One region of the Streptacidiphilus alkalitolerans genome, then DNA from elsewhere that is predicted to be linked to it. Evidence: riboswitches for the same ligand, from Rfam matches in the RefSeq annotation. Region 1 holds a riboswitch; each other region holds the start of a gene.
What was found. A riboswitch is a leader RNA that binds a small molecule or an ion and turns the genes downstream of it on or off. The one in region 1 is predicted to bind S-adenosylmethionine.
Positions count from the first base shown of each region.

Region 1 (4,386 bases):
AGGGTGGCCAGCCGGGAGTCCACGTCCGGACGGTGCGACCGCTCGCGCAGGAAGTCGCCGTCGGCGCCCAGCGGGTGCACGCCGAGCCGGGTGGTCCGGCCCTTGTAGGTGATGGTCAGCGCGTCCCGGTCGACCTCGGCGCCGAGCACGGCCTCGCAGCAGTCGGCGAAGGCCCCGGCCCAGCGCCGGGTGAGGAACCCGGCGCGGTCCGCGCCGAGGATCCCGGCCAGGACGTCCCGGCCCACGTCGTCGGGCAGCAGCCGGTAGTAGTCCGGCGGGGCCCAGGGGGTGTGCGAGAAGTGCCCGATCCGCAGGTCGGGGCGCAGTTCGCGGAGCAGCCGGGGTGTCAGTGACAGGTGGTAGTCCTGGACCAGCACGGTCGCGCCGGGCGCGGCGTTCTCCGCCAGCGCCTCGGCGAAGGCCGTGTTGTACGCCTCGTAGGAGGCCCACTCGCGGCGGAAGGAGCTGCCGAAGACCGGGGTGGTCGGCGTGTTGTAGATGAGGTGGTGCACGAACCAGAGGGTGGAGTTGGCGATGCCGTTGTAGGCGCGGGCGAAGGTGCCCGGGTCGATGTCCAGCATGCGCACGGACGGGTCGTCGAGGCCCTGCCGGGTCGCGGCGCGGTCGCCCTCCGACAGCGCGGCGCAGACCCAGACCGAGTCGACCTCGTCGCCGATGGCGCTGAGCCCCGACACCAGCCCGCCGCCGCCCCGGCGTGGCGTCAGGGTGCCGTCGTCCTCGACCGTGAACGAGATCGGGCCCCGGTTGGAGGCGAGCAGAATCGATGCCGGACTAGCTGTGACCATGATGCTCAGCCTTGCCTGCTCGTGACCGGGTCAAACGTCGTTCGCGGTGAGCGTGACGACGGGTGGCCGGTCGGTGGCCGCGATGTCGGCGGTGCTGGGGGTGAATCCCGCCGCGGTGCGGGTGAACTGGGTGAGTCTGGGCCGGGCCAGGTCGTCCGCGGCCTTGATCCGGTTGCTGCGGGCCAGCCGGTCGAGCGCGGTGAGCTGGATGGCGGCGGCCATCCGGCCGAGCGCCTGCGCGTCCTGGTGCCGGTGGTGCCGGACGCCGACGTCCACCTGGGCCAGGGCGTCGAGGCCGGCCAGTTCCAGCGCGTCCACCAGCAGGCCGAGCTCGACGCCGTAGCCGGTGGCGAAGGGCAGCCGTTCCAGCAGTGAGCGCCGCGCCGCGTACTCGCCGCCGAGCGGCTGGACGAAGCCGGCCAGCAGCGGCCAGTAGAGGTTCAGCAGCGGGCGGGCGACCAGCTCGGTGACCCGGCCGCCGCCGGCCGGGATCACCGTGTCGCCGGTCTCCAGCGGCCGGTCGTACATGGCCTTGACGAAGGCCACCTCGGGTTCGGTGAGCAGCGGCCCGACGATGCCGGAGACGAAGGCGGAGTCGAACTCGCGCAGGTCGGCGTCGATGAAGCAGACGATGTCGCCGCTGGTCGCGAGGAGCGAGCGCCACAGCACCTCGCCCTTGCCGGGCAGCGCGGGCAGCTCGGGGAGTATCGAGTCGCGGTGCACCACCCGGGCCCCGGCCGCGGCGGCGGCCTGCCCGGTGCGGTCGCTGGAGCCGGAGTCGACCACGACCAGTTCGTCCACCAGCGGCACGGCGTCCATCAGGTCGCGGCGGATGGCGGAGACGATTCCGCCGACCGTGGCCTCCTCATCCAGTGCGGGCAGCACGACGCTGACGGTGCTTCCGGTCGCCTCCTTGGCGGCGAGCAGTTCGGGCAGCGAGCGGTCGTCGGCCGCCCAGGAGCGGTGGCGCAGCCAGTCCGCGACCTCGTCAAGCACAGGACTCCTCTGGTGTGGCACGAGCCGTGATGCGCGTCTCGTCTCGCGGACGCCCAGTGATCGCCGACGTCGCTTCGGTTACAGTCTTGGGGATGACAGACGCCCGCCGCACGGCGGACGCACTGCCATCATCACAAATGCGGACCAGGAGCGAACGGTCCGCCATAGAGCTCATCCAGAGGGACTGAGGGAACGGCCCGTTGAAGTCCCGGCAACCCTCCTGCCAGCTACAGCCGTCAAGGCCCTGGTGGGGAAGGTGCCAATTCCGTCCTGCGGCGAAACGCGCCGCGGGGAAGATGAGGAGAGAGGGCCTCGCCATCATGGCTGCTGCAACTGTCACACCCGAGTCTTTCGGTCCCGCCGTCGCCCTGTCCTGCAGGGAGTGCGGTGCGCGGACCCCGCTCGCCCCCGACTTCGCCTGTACCGAGTGCTTCGGGCCCCTCGAGGTGGCCTACGAGCTGCCCAGCGGCGACCCCGAGGCGCTGCGGGCGCAGATCGAGGCGGGCCCGGCGAACATCTGGCGCTACGCCCCGCTGCTGCCGGTCCCGGCCGACGTGGCGACCCGGCCGAACATCAACCCGGGCTGGACCAAGCTGGTCAAGGCCGACAACCTGGCCCGCGAGCTGGGGATCACCGGCGGCCTGTACGTCAAGGACGACTCCGGCAACCCGACCCACTCCTTCAAGGACCGGGTCGTCGCGATCGCGGTCGAGGCCGCCCGCACCTTCGGCTTCACCACCCTCTCCTGCTCCTCCACCGGCAACCTGGCCGGCGCGGTGGGCGCCGCCGCGGCCCGTACCGGGCTGCGCTCCTGCGTGTTCATCCCGCAGGACCTGGAGCAGGGCAAGATCGTGATGGCCGCGGTGTACGGCGGCGAGCTGGTCGGCATCGAGGGCAACTACGACGATGTGAACCGCTTCTGCTCGGAGCTGATCGGCGACCCGGCCGGCGAGGGCTGGGGCTTCGTCAACGTCAACCTGCGCCCGTACTACGGCGAGGGCTCGAAGACCCTGGCGTACGAGATCTGCGAGCAGCTGGGCTGGCGGCTGCCGGACCAGCTGGTGATCCCGATCGCCTCCGGCTCGCAGCTGACGAAGATCGACAAGGGGCTGAAGGAGCTGATCGCGCTCGGCCTGGTCGAGGACAAGCCCTACAAGATCTTCGGGGCCCAGGCCGAGGGCTGCTCGCCGGTCTCGGTCGCCTTCAAGACCGGCCGCGACGTGATCCGCCCGCAGAAGCCGAACACCATCGCCAAGTCGCTGGCGATCGGCAACCCGGCCGACGGCCCCTATGTGCTGGACATCTGCCGCCGTACCGGCGGGGCGGTCGAGGACGTCAACGACGAGCAGGTCGTGGACGCGATCAAGCTGCTGGCGCGGACCGAGGGGATCTTCGCCGAGACCGCGGGCGGGGTTACCGTGGGTGTACTGCAGAAGCTGATCAAGAACGGCCTGCTCGACCCGGCAGCCGAGACCGTGGTCCTGAACACCGGAGACGGTCTGAAGACCCTGGACGCGGTGGAACCCACCACCGGCCTGTCCGCCACCATCCGCCCCACCCTGGACTCCTTCCGAGAGGCTGGCCTCGCATGAGCGTCTCCGTTCGCATCCCGACGATCCTCCGCACCTACACCGGCGGCGCCGCCGAGGTGAAGGCCGAGGGCGCGACCCTCGCCGCCGTCATCGAGGACCTGGAGGCCAACCACACCGGCATCCGCGGCCGGATCCTCGACGACAGCGGCAAGCTGCGGCGTTTCGTCAATGTGTATGTGAACGACGACGACGTGCGCTTCGCGGACGGTCTTGAGACGGTGATCTCCGACGGCGGAGCGGTCTCGATCATTCCCGCCGTCGCCGGTGGCTGAACGAATTAGTTTCACTGCATGACGAAAGCCGGGGCGCCCTTCCCTACCGGGCGGGTGCCCCGGCTTTCGCTTTCCCCCGGTAGGGGTACAGTGGCTTCCGGTTGATGCAGGCTGCGCGGTCGGCGCGGTATTCAAACCTCTTCTCCTTCGGTATCTGTCATCACCTGCAGCCCAGGGGGCTGCTGCGCCCCAAGGGTCCGCCGAGAAATCCTGAAGCGATTTGTCTATCAGGTCCGCTATGTCCGGAGTACTTTGCCTCGCTTTGTTGACATAAGCACCGCAGTGCCCCTTAATATCCCCGAGAATTCTCCGCCGTGCGCCCTGTTGCAGAGGGCGTCTGAGTGGATACATTCAGCGTCGGTCGCGTGTTGCGCAAAGCGTCGGTGCGCGATCCGGTCCGCGGAGTGCGGTCCGTGAAAGGGCCAGTAATAGGGGAGTACGGAATGGCTCAGGGCACCGTCAAGTGGTTCAACGCGGAGAAGGGGTACGGCTTCATCGCGGTCGACGGTGGTGCGGACGTGTTCGTCCACTACAGCGCGATCCAGATGGACGGGTACCGGTCGCTCGAGGAGGGCCAGCGGGTCGAATTCGAGATCTCGCAGGGTCAGAAGGGTCCGCAGGCGGACATGGTCCGCGTGGTGTGACCGCTCCATCGAGCGATCGCTGACAGACCTTCCGGTAGGCCGATACCCCCCTGGGGTAGCGGCCTACCGGCGTTTC
Region 1 is NZ_JBHEZX010000003.1:466,365-470,750, reverse strand. Features, by position in the region: gene ACEZDG_RS08915 (alpha,alpha-trehalose-phosphate synthase (UDP-forming)) at 1-806, opposite strand, end outside; gene ACEZDG_RS08910 (glucosyl-3-phosphoglycerate synthase) at 837-1,802, opposite strand; SAM riboswitch class I at 1,971-2,105, shown strand; gene thrC (threonine synthase) at 2,099-3,394, shown strand; gene ACEZDG_RS08900 (MoaD/ThiS family protein) at 3,391-3,666, shown strand; gene ACEZDG_RS08895 (cold-shock protein) at 4,110-4,310, shown strand.

Region 2 (4,386 bases), on a different contig from region 1:
ACTCGATGTGGCTTCCGGCCTCGGGGTCGCTCCACACCGTGGTGTTGTTGACGCCGGGGAAGTGCGCCGCGAGGTGGATCTGCTTCAGTGGCTTGCTCATGGGTCGGACCTCTCCTCAGACGGCGGCGTAGCGGTTGGCGGGACGGGCCAGGCCCAGCAGCCCGCGCAGGGTGTCGGCCTCGTAGCCGGTGCGGAAGGCGCCGCGGCGCTGCAGCTCCGGCACCAGGCGGCGGGTGATCTGCTCCAGGTCGTGCGGGACGGCGGCGGGACGCAGCCGGAACCCGGTCAGACCGGCCTGCTGCCACTCCTGCAGCTGGTCCGCGAGCTGCGCGGCGGTCCCGGTGAACACCTGGGCGTCGCTGCTGTACGGGGCGCCGGCCAGCTGGTCCAGCCGGTCCCTGCGGGCGGCTGCCGCGTCGGCGTCGTCGTCCAGGAACACCACCAGGTCGCCGAAGACGTGCACGGTCTCCTCGGCCCGGCCGGCGGCGGCCTGTTCGGCGCGGATCTCGGCCAGGATGGCCCGGGCGTCCTCGGCGCCGCGCGGGGTGACGAAGCCGACGTCGGTGGAGCGGGCGACCAGCCGGTAGGGGATGGTCGCGTGCGCCAGGGCCGCGACCACCGGCTGTCCCTGCGGCGGGCGCGGGGTGATCGACGGCCCCTTGACGCTGAACCTCGCCCCCTCGAAGTCGATGTAGTGCAGCTTGTCGCGGTCCACGAAGCGGCCGGTGGCGGTGTCGCGGATCTCCGCGTCGTCCTCCCAGCTGTCCCAGAGCCGGCGGACCGCCTCGACGTAGTCGGCGGCCTCGTCGAACAGGTCCGCGACTAGCGCCTGGACCTGGGGCTGGTCGAAGTCCTCCAGCCGGAACGGCGGCACCGTGCGCCGGCCGAAGAGCTCGGCCTCGAAGGGGCGCCCGGAGACCTGGACCCGGAGGCCGGCCCGGCCGGTGCTGACGTAGTCCAGGGTGGCGATCGCCTTGGAGAGGTGGAACGGCTCGGTGTGGGTCGCCACCGCGGTCGGGATCAGCCCGATGTTGCTGGTCAGCGGTGCGATCCGGGCGGCGATCAGCACCGCGTCCAGTCGGCCGCGGACCTGGTCGGTGCGCCGGTCCTCGTCGAAGTGGCTGGAGGACTGCAGGCCGAGCGAGTCCTCGATGGTGACGAAGTCCAGCAGCCCCCGCTCGGCCTCGGCGACCAGGTCGGCCCAGTACGCCGCGGTGAGCAGGTCCTTCGGCCGGGCGGCCGGTTCGCGCCAGGCGGCGGGGTGCCAGCCGGCGCCGTCCAGGGCGACGGCGAGGTGGAGGGCAGGGTCTGGTTGAGGCATGGGGGGTGTCGCTTCCTGCTCGGGTGGGGGCTCCACCGGTGCGGAGGGCATGCCGAACGGAACCCGCGCCGGGACTGGCCCGGGGCGGCGTCGGCTGTGCGGGGAGGGAGGTAGGCGCGTTTACGACAGAGCGCTGCGGCTCAGGCCGAGTGACCGGCCGTACAGAGTGCGCTGGCGATGCGCTGAAGATCGATGTGTCGACGCGAGTACGTGCCGATGGCTCGACGCACCGCAGTCACCTCCGCCTTCAATCTCGCGCTTGCGGGGCCGGGTCCGGCACCGCCTGGTCGTCACCTGGAGCACCCCGCCGCGTCGGAGGGTTGCTGGTCAGCAAGCCAGGGCTTGTCGCTGACGCTCGTAACCTGGGGCTCACGGTAGCTCCGGTTGGGCGCCGAACACAATCCCCGGAGATCGACTCGCGTTCGAGCGAATACCAACTCCCTTGACCACAACACGGCTTGGCCGCGAAGTCTTCCCGCAGGCCGGGATCGCATCCCCATCAGATCCATAGGCATTGTCTAAAAGCCGCCGAGCGGTTAACGTAAGCCCTGGTTACGAGCGTCAGCGTCAAGCCCTGGCTTGCTGACCGGCAACCCTCCGACGCGGTGGGGTGCTCCAGGTGACGACCCGACAGGACGACAGTTCTCCTGTAAGCGCGAGGCCCCACGGGGCCGGAAGACGGTGAGGTGATCCACATGCAGGTACAGCGCTCGATGAGCACGCCGCGCCCGCAGGGGTCCTTCCAGTCGCGGGTCGCGCGGCGCCATGTCGACCTGCTTCGGGTGAGCAGCGCCCTTTGTCCGAGGACAGCCCCGGTCTGTTGACCGCGCTCGCGCCCTGCCGCGCCGAGATCTGACTCGACCACGCCCTCACCCTCGCCGTCACCCCGTCCCGCCCGCCGGGCCGCGGAGTGATGCTGCGCCCCCACGGGACGGAAAGCACACACCATGAGCCGTTCGGAAACCCCTGCGCGGATACCCGCGCCGCCGGAACCGCCGCCCTCGGACACCCCGAAGTCGGACGTCCAGCCCGCGCACCACGCGGTGCCGGACGAGCAGCTGCTCGCCGCGAAGCTGGTGCCGCTGCGCCGTCCGGGCCAGTGGGTCTCGGCGCTGGTGCTGCTGGTGCTGTTCGCCATGTTCGTGCACACGGTGTTCACCAACAGCCGGTTCCAGTGGGGCACGGTCGGCAGCTTCTTCCTGAGCGGCTCGATCCTGCGCGGCCTGGAGCTGACGCTCTGGCTCACCGCGGCGGTGATGGCCACCGGCTATGTGCTGGGCATCGGGGTGGCCGCGATGCGGCTGTCCAGGAACCCGGTGCTGCGCACGCTGAGCTTCGGCTTCGTCTGGCTGATCCGCTCGGTCCCGATCCTGGTGCAGCTGCTGTTCTGGTATGAACTGGCGTCGCTCTACCCGCAGTTGTCGCTGGGCATCCCGTTCGGCCCGGAGCTCGCGACGGTGCGGACCGCGCACCTGTTCAGCGGGATCCTGGCCGCCTTCATCGGGCTGACCCTGGACGTGGCCGCCTTCTCCTCCGAGATCGTCCGCGGCGGCATCCTCTCGGTCGAGCACGGCCAGACCGAGGCGGCCCAGGCGCTGGGCCTCGGCAACGCGCGGATCTTCCGCAGGATCGTGCTGCCGCAGGCGATGCCGGCCATCGTCCCGGCCTCCGGCAACCTGCTGATCGGGATGCTCAAGGCGACCTCGATCGTCAGCGTCATCGCGGTGCAGGACCTGCTCTACTCGTCCCAGCTGATCTACAACCAGAACTTCCTGATCATCCCGCTGCTGCTGGTGGCGACGCTCTGGTACGTCATCCTCACCACGCTGCTCTCGATCGGGCAGTACTTCGTCGAGCGCCACTACGCCAGGGGCAGCAACCGCCGTGGCGGAGAAGGCTTCTGGCGGGTGCTGCGCGGCAACATCCCGCTGCTGGGGCGGACCGGACGCGGTGCGGCGGTGCTCTCATGACCGGCACCGGGCAGCCGCTGGTCCGGATCCGTGGCCTGCGCAAGAGCTTCGGCGCCCACTTGGTGCTGGACGGGGTGGACCTGGACGTGGGCGAGGGCGAGGTGACCGTGCTGCTCGGCCCCTCGGGCTCGGGCAAGTCGACCCTGCTGCGCAGCATCAACCACCTGGAGAAGCCGGACGCCGGCTTCGTCGAGGTGGGCGGCGAGATCATCGGCTACCGCCACCAGGGCGGCAAGCTGCACGAGTTGGGGCACCGGACGATCACCCGGCAGCGGGCCAGGGTCGGGATGGTGTTCCAGCAGTTCAACCTGTTCCCGCACCTGACCGTGCTGGAGAACATCACCGAGGCCCCGGTCGCGGTCCGCGGCGCGTCCAGGAAGCAGGCCGCGGCCCGGGCCAGGGAGCTGCTGGAGCGGGTCGGCCTGGCCGGCCGGGAGGGCGCCTACCCCCGGCAGCTGTCCGGCGGCCAGCAGCAGCGGGTGGCCATCGCCCGCGCGCTGGCGATGGAACCGGACCTGCTGCTGTTCGACGAGCCCACCAGCGCGCTCGACCCCGAACTGGTCGGCGAGGTGCTCGCGGTGATGAAGGACCTCGCCCTCAGCGGGATGACGATGATCGTGGTCACCCATGAGATCGGCTTCGCCCGCGAGGTCGCCGACACCATGGTCTTCCTCGACGGCGGCCGGATCATCGAGTCGGGACCCCCGGCCGAGGTGCTGGCCAACCCGAGCCACGAACGAGCCAGGGCCTTTCTCTCAGCCGTCCTCTGACACCTCGTCAACTCACCCCTCTCCTTACCACCCCCATGCCGTTTCACCCTCCCCGAAAGGAACTTCCGTGACGACCGACGGACGCCCCGCCCGCCACGGCCACCGCTCGCGTACGGCTGCAGCCGCGCTTGCCGCCACCGCCGCTCTGGCTCTGCTCACCGCCTGCGGATCCAGCTCCGGCACGGCTGTCACCCCCGCCGCCGGCGGCGGCCCGACCGGCGCCTCGACGTCGAGTGCCCCGGCCCAGGCGGCGTCCACGGCGCTGCCGACCGAGGACGTGGTGTCCTCGATCCAGGCCGACCCGGCGCTGAAGGCCGAGCTGCCC
Region 2 is NZ_JBHEZX010000007.1:238,123-242,508, forward strand. Features, by position in the region: gene ACEZDG_RS18390 (NtaA/DmoA family FMN-dependent monooxygenase) at 1-100, opposite strand, end outside; gene ACEZDG_RS18395 (LLM class flavin-dependent oxidoreductase) at 116-1,321, opposite strand; gene ACEZDG_RS18400 (putative leader peptide) at 1,462-1,560, opposite strand; SAM riboswitch class IV at 1,572-1,684, opposite strand; SAM riboswitch class IV at 1,872-1,983, shown strand; gene ACEZDG_RS18405 (putative leader peptide) at 2,035-2,145, shown strand; gene ACEZDG_RS18410 (amino acid ABC transporter permease) at 2,269-3,291, shown strand; gene ACEZDG_RS18415 (amino acid ABC transporter ATP-binding protein) at 3,309-4,061, shown strand; gene ACEZDG_RS18420 (transporter substrate-binding domain-containing protein) at 4,129-4,386, shown strand, end outside.
Region 2: linked by a shared signal. The riboswitch ahead of ACEZDG_RS18400 (putative leader peptide) and the one ahead of thrC (threonine synthase) in region 1 are both predicted to bind S-adenosylmethionine.

Region 3 (4,386 bases), on a different contig from region 1:
CCATTATGTCGGTCGCTTATTCCGTCTTCACCCCGGGGGTGGTTCCTCGGTGTGTCCGCACCGTGACGTACCCTCCGCCGGGTGCCGGACCCCTGACGACCAGGCAGGTAGCCCGAACGGCGGGGGGGCTTCCGCGCGGGTGCCTTCGCGCGACAGGCCGGAGGGTCCCTCTAAATGGTGAACCTCGGACGGCCGGACGGCTGCCGGGACGATCTCCACCGTACGCACCGGTGCTTCGGCACCCTCTTCGGGAGTAGCATCCGCGAGACGCCGAAGTGAGCCCGATCACTTTCCAGCCTGATCGCCTCCCAGGGGGATAACGGACGATGGCACTGAACGTTCTTGTCTACAGCGACGACCGAAACACCCGCGAGCAGGTGCTGCTGGCGCTGGGGAAGCGGCCCGCCGCGGACCTGGCGGAGATTCAGTACCTGGAGTGCGCCACCGAGCCCGCCGTCATCAAGGCCCTGGACGCGCACGCCAAGGGCGGGCGCCGGCTCGACCTGCTGGTGCTGGACGGCGAGGCCACCCCGGTCGGCGGGATGGGCCTGTGCCGCCAGCTCAAGGACGAGATCTACGGCTGCCCCCCGGTGCTGGTGCTGATCGGCCGGCCGCAGGACTCCTGGCTGGCCGCCTGGAGCCGGGCCGACGCGGCCGTCGCCGCACCGGTCGACCCGGTGGCGCTGGCCGCCACGGCGACCACCCTGCTGCGCAGCGGAACCGCGCATCTCGTCGGCTGAGATCTGCCGTCCCGGCGTTTGGCCGGTCGCTAGGCTGTGGTCCTCCATCCTTGAACAAGTGAGAGGCCCACGGCCATGGCGAACGTGTTTCCTGCTGACGGCGGCGGCGACCCCGTGCAGGCGCGCTCCTGGCCGGACGTCCTCAGCGCGCTGATCGCCCGCACCGACCTGTCGGCCGCGGAGACCTCCTGGGCGATGGACCGGATCATGACCGGGGAGGCCACCCCGGCCCAGGTGGCCGGTTTCATGGTGGCGCTGCGGGCCAAGGGCGAGACCGTGGAGGAGATCACCGGCCTGGTGGAGGCCATGTACCGGCACGCCACCGTGATCGAGGTGCCGGGCCGGGCGGTGGACATCGTCGGCACCGGCGGCGACCGGGCCAAGACCGTGAACATCTCCACCATGTCGGCGGTGGTCGCGGCCGGGGCCGGTGCGCTGGTGGTCAAGCACGGCAACCGGGCCGCCTCCTCGGCCAGCGGCGCGACCGACGTGCTGGAGAAGCTGGGCGTGAACCTGGGGCTGACGCCCCGCCGGGTGGCCGAGGTGGCGGCCGAGGCCGGCATCACCTACTGCCCGGCCCCGGTGTTCCACCCGGCGATGCGCCACGCCGCCCCGGCCCGCGGCGACCTGGGCATCCCCACCTCCTTCAACCTGCTCGGCCCACTCACCAACCCGGCCCGGGTCCGGGCCAACGCGGTGGGCTGCTTCGACAGCCGGATGGCCGGGCTGATCGCCGGCGTGCTGGCCAGGCGCGGGGCGTCCGCGCTGGTCTTCCGCGGCGACGACGGCCTGGACGAGCTGACCGTCACCGGCACGTCCACGGTCTGGCAGGTGCGTGACGGCGAGGTCGAGCGCAGCACCTTCGACCCGCACGACGTCGGCATCGAGTACGTCGGCATCGAGGCCCTGCGCGGCGCCGACTCCGCCTACAACGCCGCGGTCGCCCGCCGGGTCTTCGCCGGGGAGCACGGCCCGGTGCGGGACGCGGTGCTGCTCAACTCGGCCTCGGCCCTGGTCGCCCTGGACCAGACCGCGGCCCCGCTGGCGGAGCAGCTGGCGGCGGCGATGAAGCGCACCGCGGAGTCGATCGACTCCGGTGCGGCCGAAGCGGTGCTGGCCCGCTGGGCTGCGGCGACGCACGCGTAGTTCATATCCTGGACAGGGGTTCGCCCAGCGGGTGGACCCCTGTCATACTTCTTCACAGGTCACGAGTGACAGCGTCATTAGCCCCGGCTTGCTGTCCGGCAACCCTCCTTCCGTGGCGGGGTGCTTCCGGGTGACGACCAGGCCCTTCGGCAACACTGCCGCAGGGCAAGCGCGGATCCCTCAGTTGTGCGGCCATTGGCCAGGGGTCCACTGGATGCCCTGGAGGGGCCGTTATGTCCGCGTACGCCGATACCGTTTCCGTCTGTGAGCCGCTCGCCGTGCTCGGCCGCGACGTCGAGGTGCCGCTGGTCGGCGGCGAGAAGGTCAGCTATGCCGCCCTGGACTACGCCGCCAGCGCCCCGGCCCTGCAGCGGGTCTGGGACGACGTGGCCGCCTACGCCCCCTACTACGGCAGCGTGCACCGCGGGGCCGGCTACCTGTCCCAGCTCTCCACCGACCTGTTCGAGCAGAGCCGGGCCACCGTCGCCGAGTTCCTCGACCTGCGCGACGGCGACCAGGTGGTCTTCACCCGGGCCACCACCGACTCGCTGAACCTGCTGGCCTCGGTGCTGCCGGCCGGAACCCGGGTGTTCGTCTTCGAGACCGAGCACCACGCCTCGCTGCTGCCCTGGCGCCGCGAGGACGTCGGTGTCAGCTACCTGCGCGCCCCGCGCTCGCCGCAGGAGGCGGTGGCGGCGCTGGACCAGGCGCTGGCGCAGTGTCCCGAGGGGCCGAAGCTGGTCTGCGTCACCGGCGCGTCCAATGTCACCGGGGAGATCTGGCCGGTCCGCGAGCTGGCCGCGACGGCGCACCGCCACGGGGCCCGGATCGTGCTGGACGCCGCCCAGTTGGCCCCGCACCACCCGGTCTCGGTCCGCGACCTCGACGTGGACTGGGTGGCCTTCTCCGGGCACAAGCTCTACGCCCCCTTCGGCGCGGGCGTGCTGGCCGGCCGCAGCGACTGGCTGGACGCCGCCGAGCCCTACCTGGCCGGCGGCGGCGCCAGCCGCAGCGTGGCCAGGGAGGCCGACGGCTCGGTCGCGGTGGAGTGGCAGCAGGGCCCGGCGCGGCACGAGGCGGGCTCGCCCAATGTCATCGGCGCCTATGCCATCGCCTCCGCCTGCAAGGCGCTCACCGAGGCCGGGTTCGAGGGCCTGGTGGCCCGTGAGCAGTACCTGATCGGCCGACTGCGGGCCGGCCTGGCCGAGATCCCGCAGGTCAAGGTGCTGACCCTGTTCGGTGAGGAGCACCCGCGGGTCGGTGTGCTGTCCTTCGTGGTCCAGGACTGGAACAGCTCGCACTTCTCCGCCGCGCTGTCCGCCGAGTACGGCATCGGCGTCCGCGACGGACTGTTCTGCGCCCACCCGCTGGTGCGCACCCTGCTGGGTGGCGAAGAGGCCCCGCCGTCCGAGTGCGGTGCGCCCGAGGCGCTGCCGGGGGAGCGCAGCCTCAACGCGATCCGGGTCAGCTTCGGCGCGGGCACCCCGGACGAGCACGTGGACCGCTTCGTCGCCGCGGTGCGCGAGCTGGTCACCGAGGGCGCGCGGTGGGCCTACCGGACCGAGGGCGGGCGCTGCGTGCCGGACACCCGCCGCCAGCCGTGAGCTGCTGCTACTCGTCCAGGCCCAGGGCGAAGGCCGCGTCCAGGTCGTGCCGGGAGTAGGTGCGGAAGGCGATGTGGGTCTCGGTGGACTCCACCCCGGGCACCTTGTTGACCTGACCGGGGATCACCTCGGCCAGTTCCTCGTGGGCGCGGACCCGGACCATGGCCACCAGGTCGTGCTGCCCGGTGACCGAGTACACCTCGCTGACGCCGTCGATCGCGGCGATCGACTCGGCGATCTCGGGGATCCGGTCGACGCTGGTCTTGATGAGCACGATCGCGGTGATCACGGTGGTTCTCCTGGAAGCAGGCGCGGTTTGGTCCGGCCAGGGTATCCACGGCTGCGGCAGTACAGCAGCCAGGCGAACAGGAAGCCGCCGGCGAAGCCGATCAGATGGGCGGTGTAGGCGACCCCGGTGACGGCGGCGGAGGGCGCGCCCACCGAGGCCCACTGGATCCCGAACCACACGCCGAGCACCACCCAGGCCGGGAAGCGCAGCGGCAGGAACAGCAGGAACGGCAGCAGGCTGGTCACCCGTGCCCTGGGGTACAGGCACAGGTAGGCGCCCAGCACCCCGGCGATCGCCCCGGAGGCCCCCACCAGGGTCTGCGTGCCGTTGTCCCCGTGCTCGGCGAACAGGGCGTAGCCGTAGGTGGCCAGGTAGCCCAGGCCCAGATAGGCCAGCAGATAGCGCAGCCGGCCCATCCGCTCCTCGACCATCGCGCCGAAGACGTAGAGGAAGACCATGTTGCCCAGCAGGTGCAGCCAGCCGCCGTGGACGAACATCGCGGTCAGCACCGACAGGGCGGGCACCTTGGGGAAGGGGTCGGCGGCGGGGCAGCCGTCGGCCGGGGCGGCGGGCAGGGCGCGGTTGTCCAGCAGCTCATGGGGGATCA
Region 3 is NZ_JBHEZX010000011.1:231,201-235,586, reverse strand. Features, by position in the region: gene ctaE (aa3-type cytochrome oxidase subunit III) at 1-4, opposite strand, end outside; gene ACEZDG_RS24725 (hypothetical protein) at 327-740, shown strand; gene trpD (anthranilate phosphoribosyltransferase) at 816-1,886, shown strand; SAM riboswitch class IV at 1,944-2,064, shown strand; gene ACEZDG_RS24715 (aminotransferase class V-fold PLP-dependent enzyme) at 2,120-3,490, shown strand; gene ACEZDG_RS24710 (Lrp/AsnC family transcriptional regulator) at 3,498-3,779, opposite strand; gene ACEZDG_RS24705 (rhomboid family intramembrane serine protease) at 3,776-4,386, opposite strand, start outside.
Region 3: linked by a shared signal. The riboswitch ahead of ACEZDG_RS24715 (aminotransferase class V-fold PLP-dependent enzyme) and the one ahead of thrC (threonine synthase) in region 1 are both predicted to bind S-adenosylmethionine.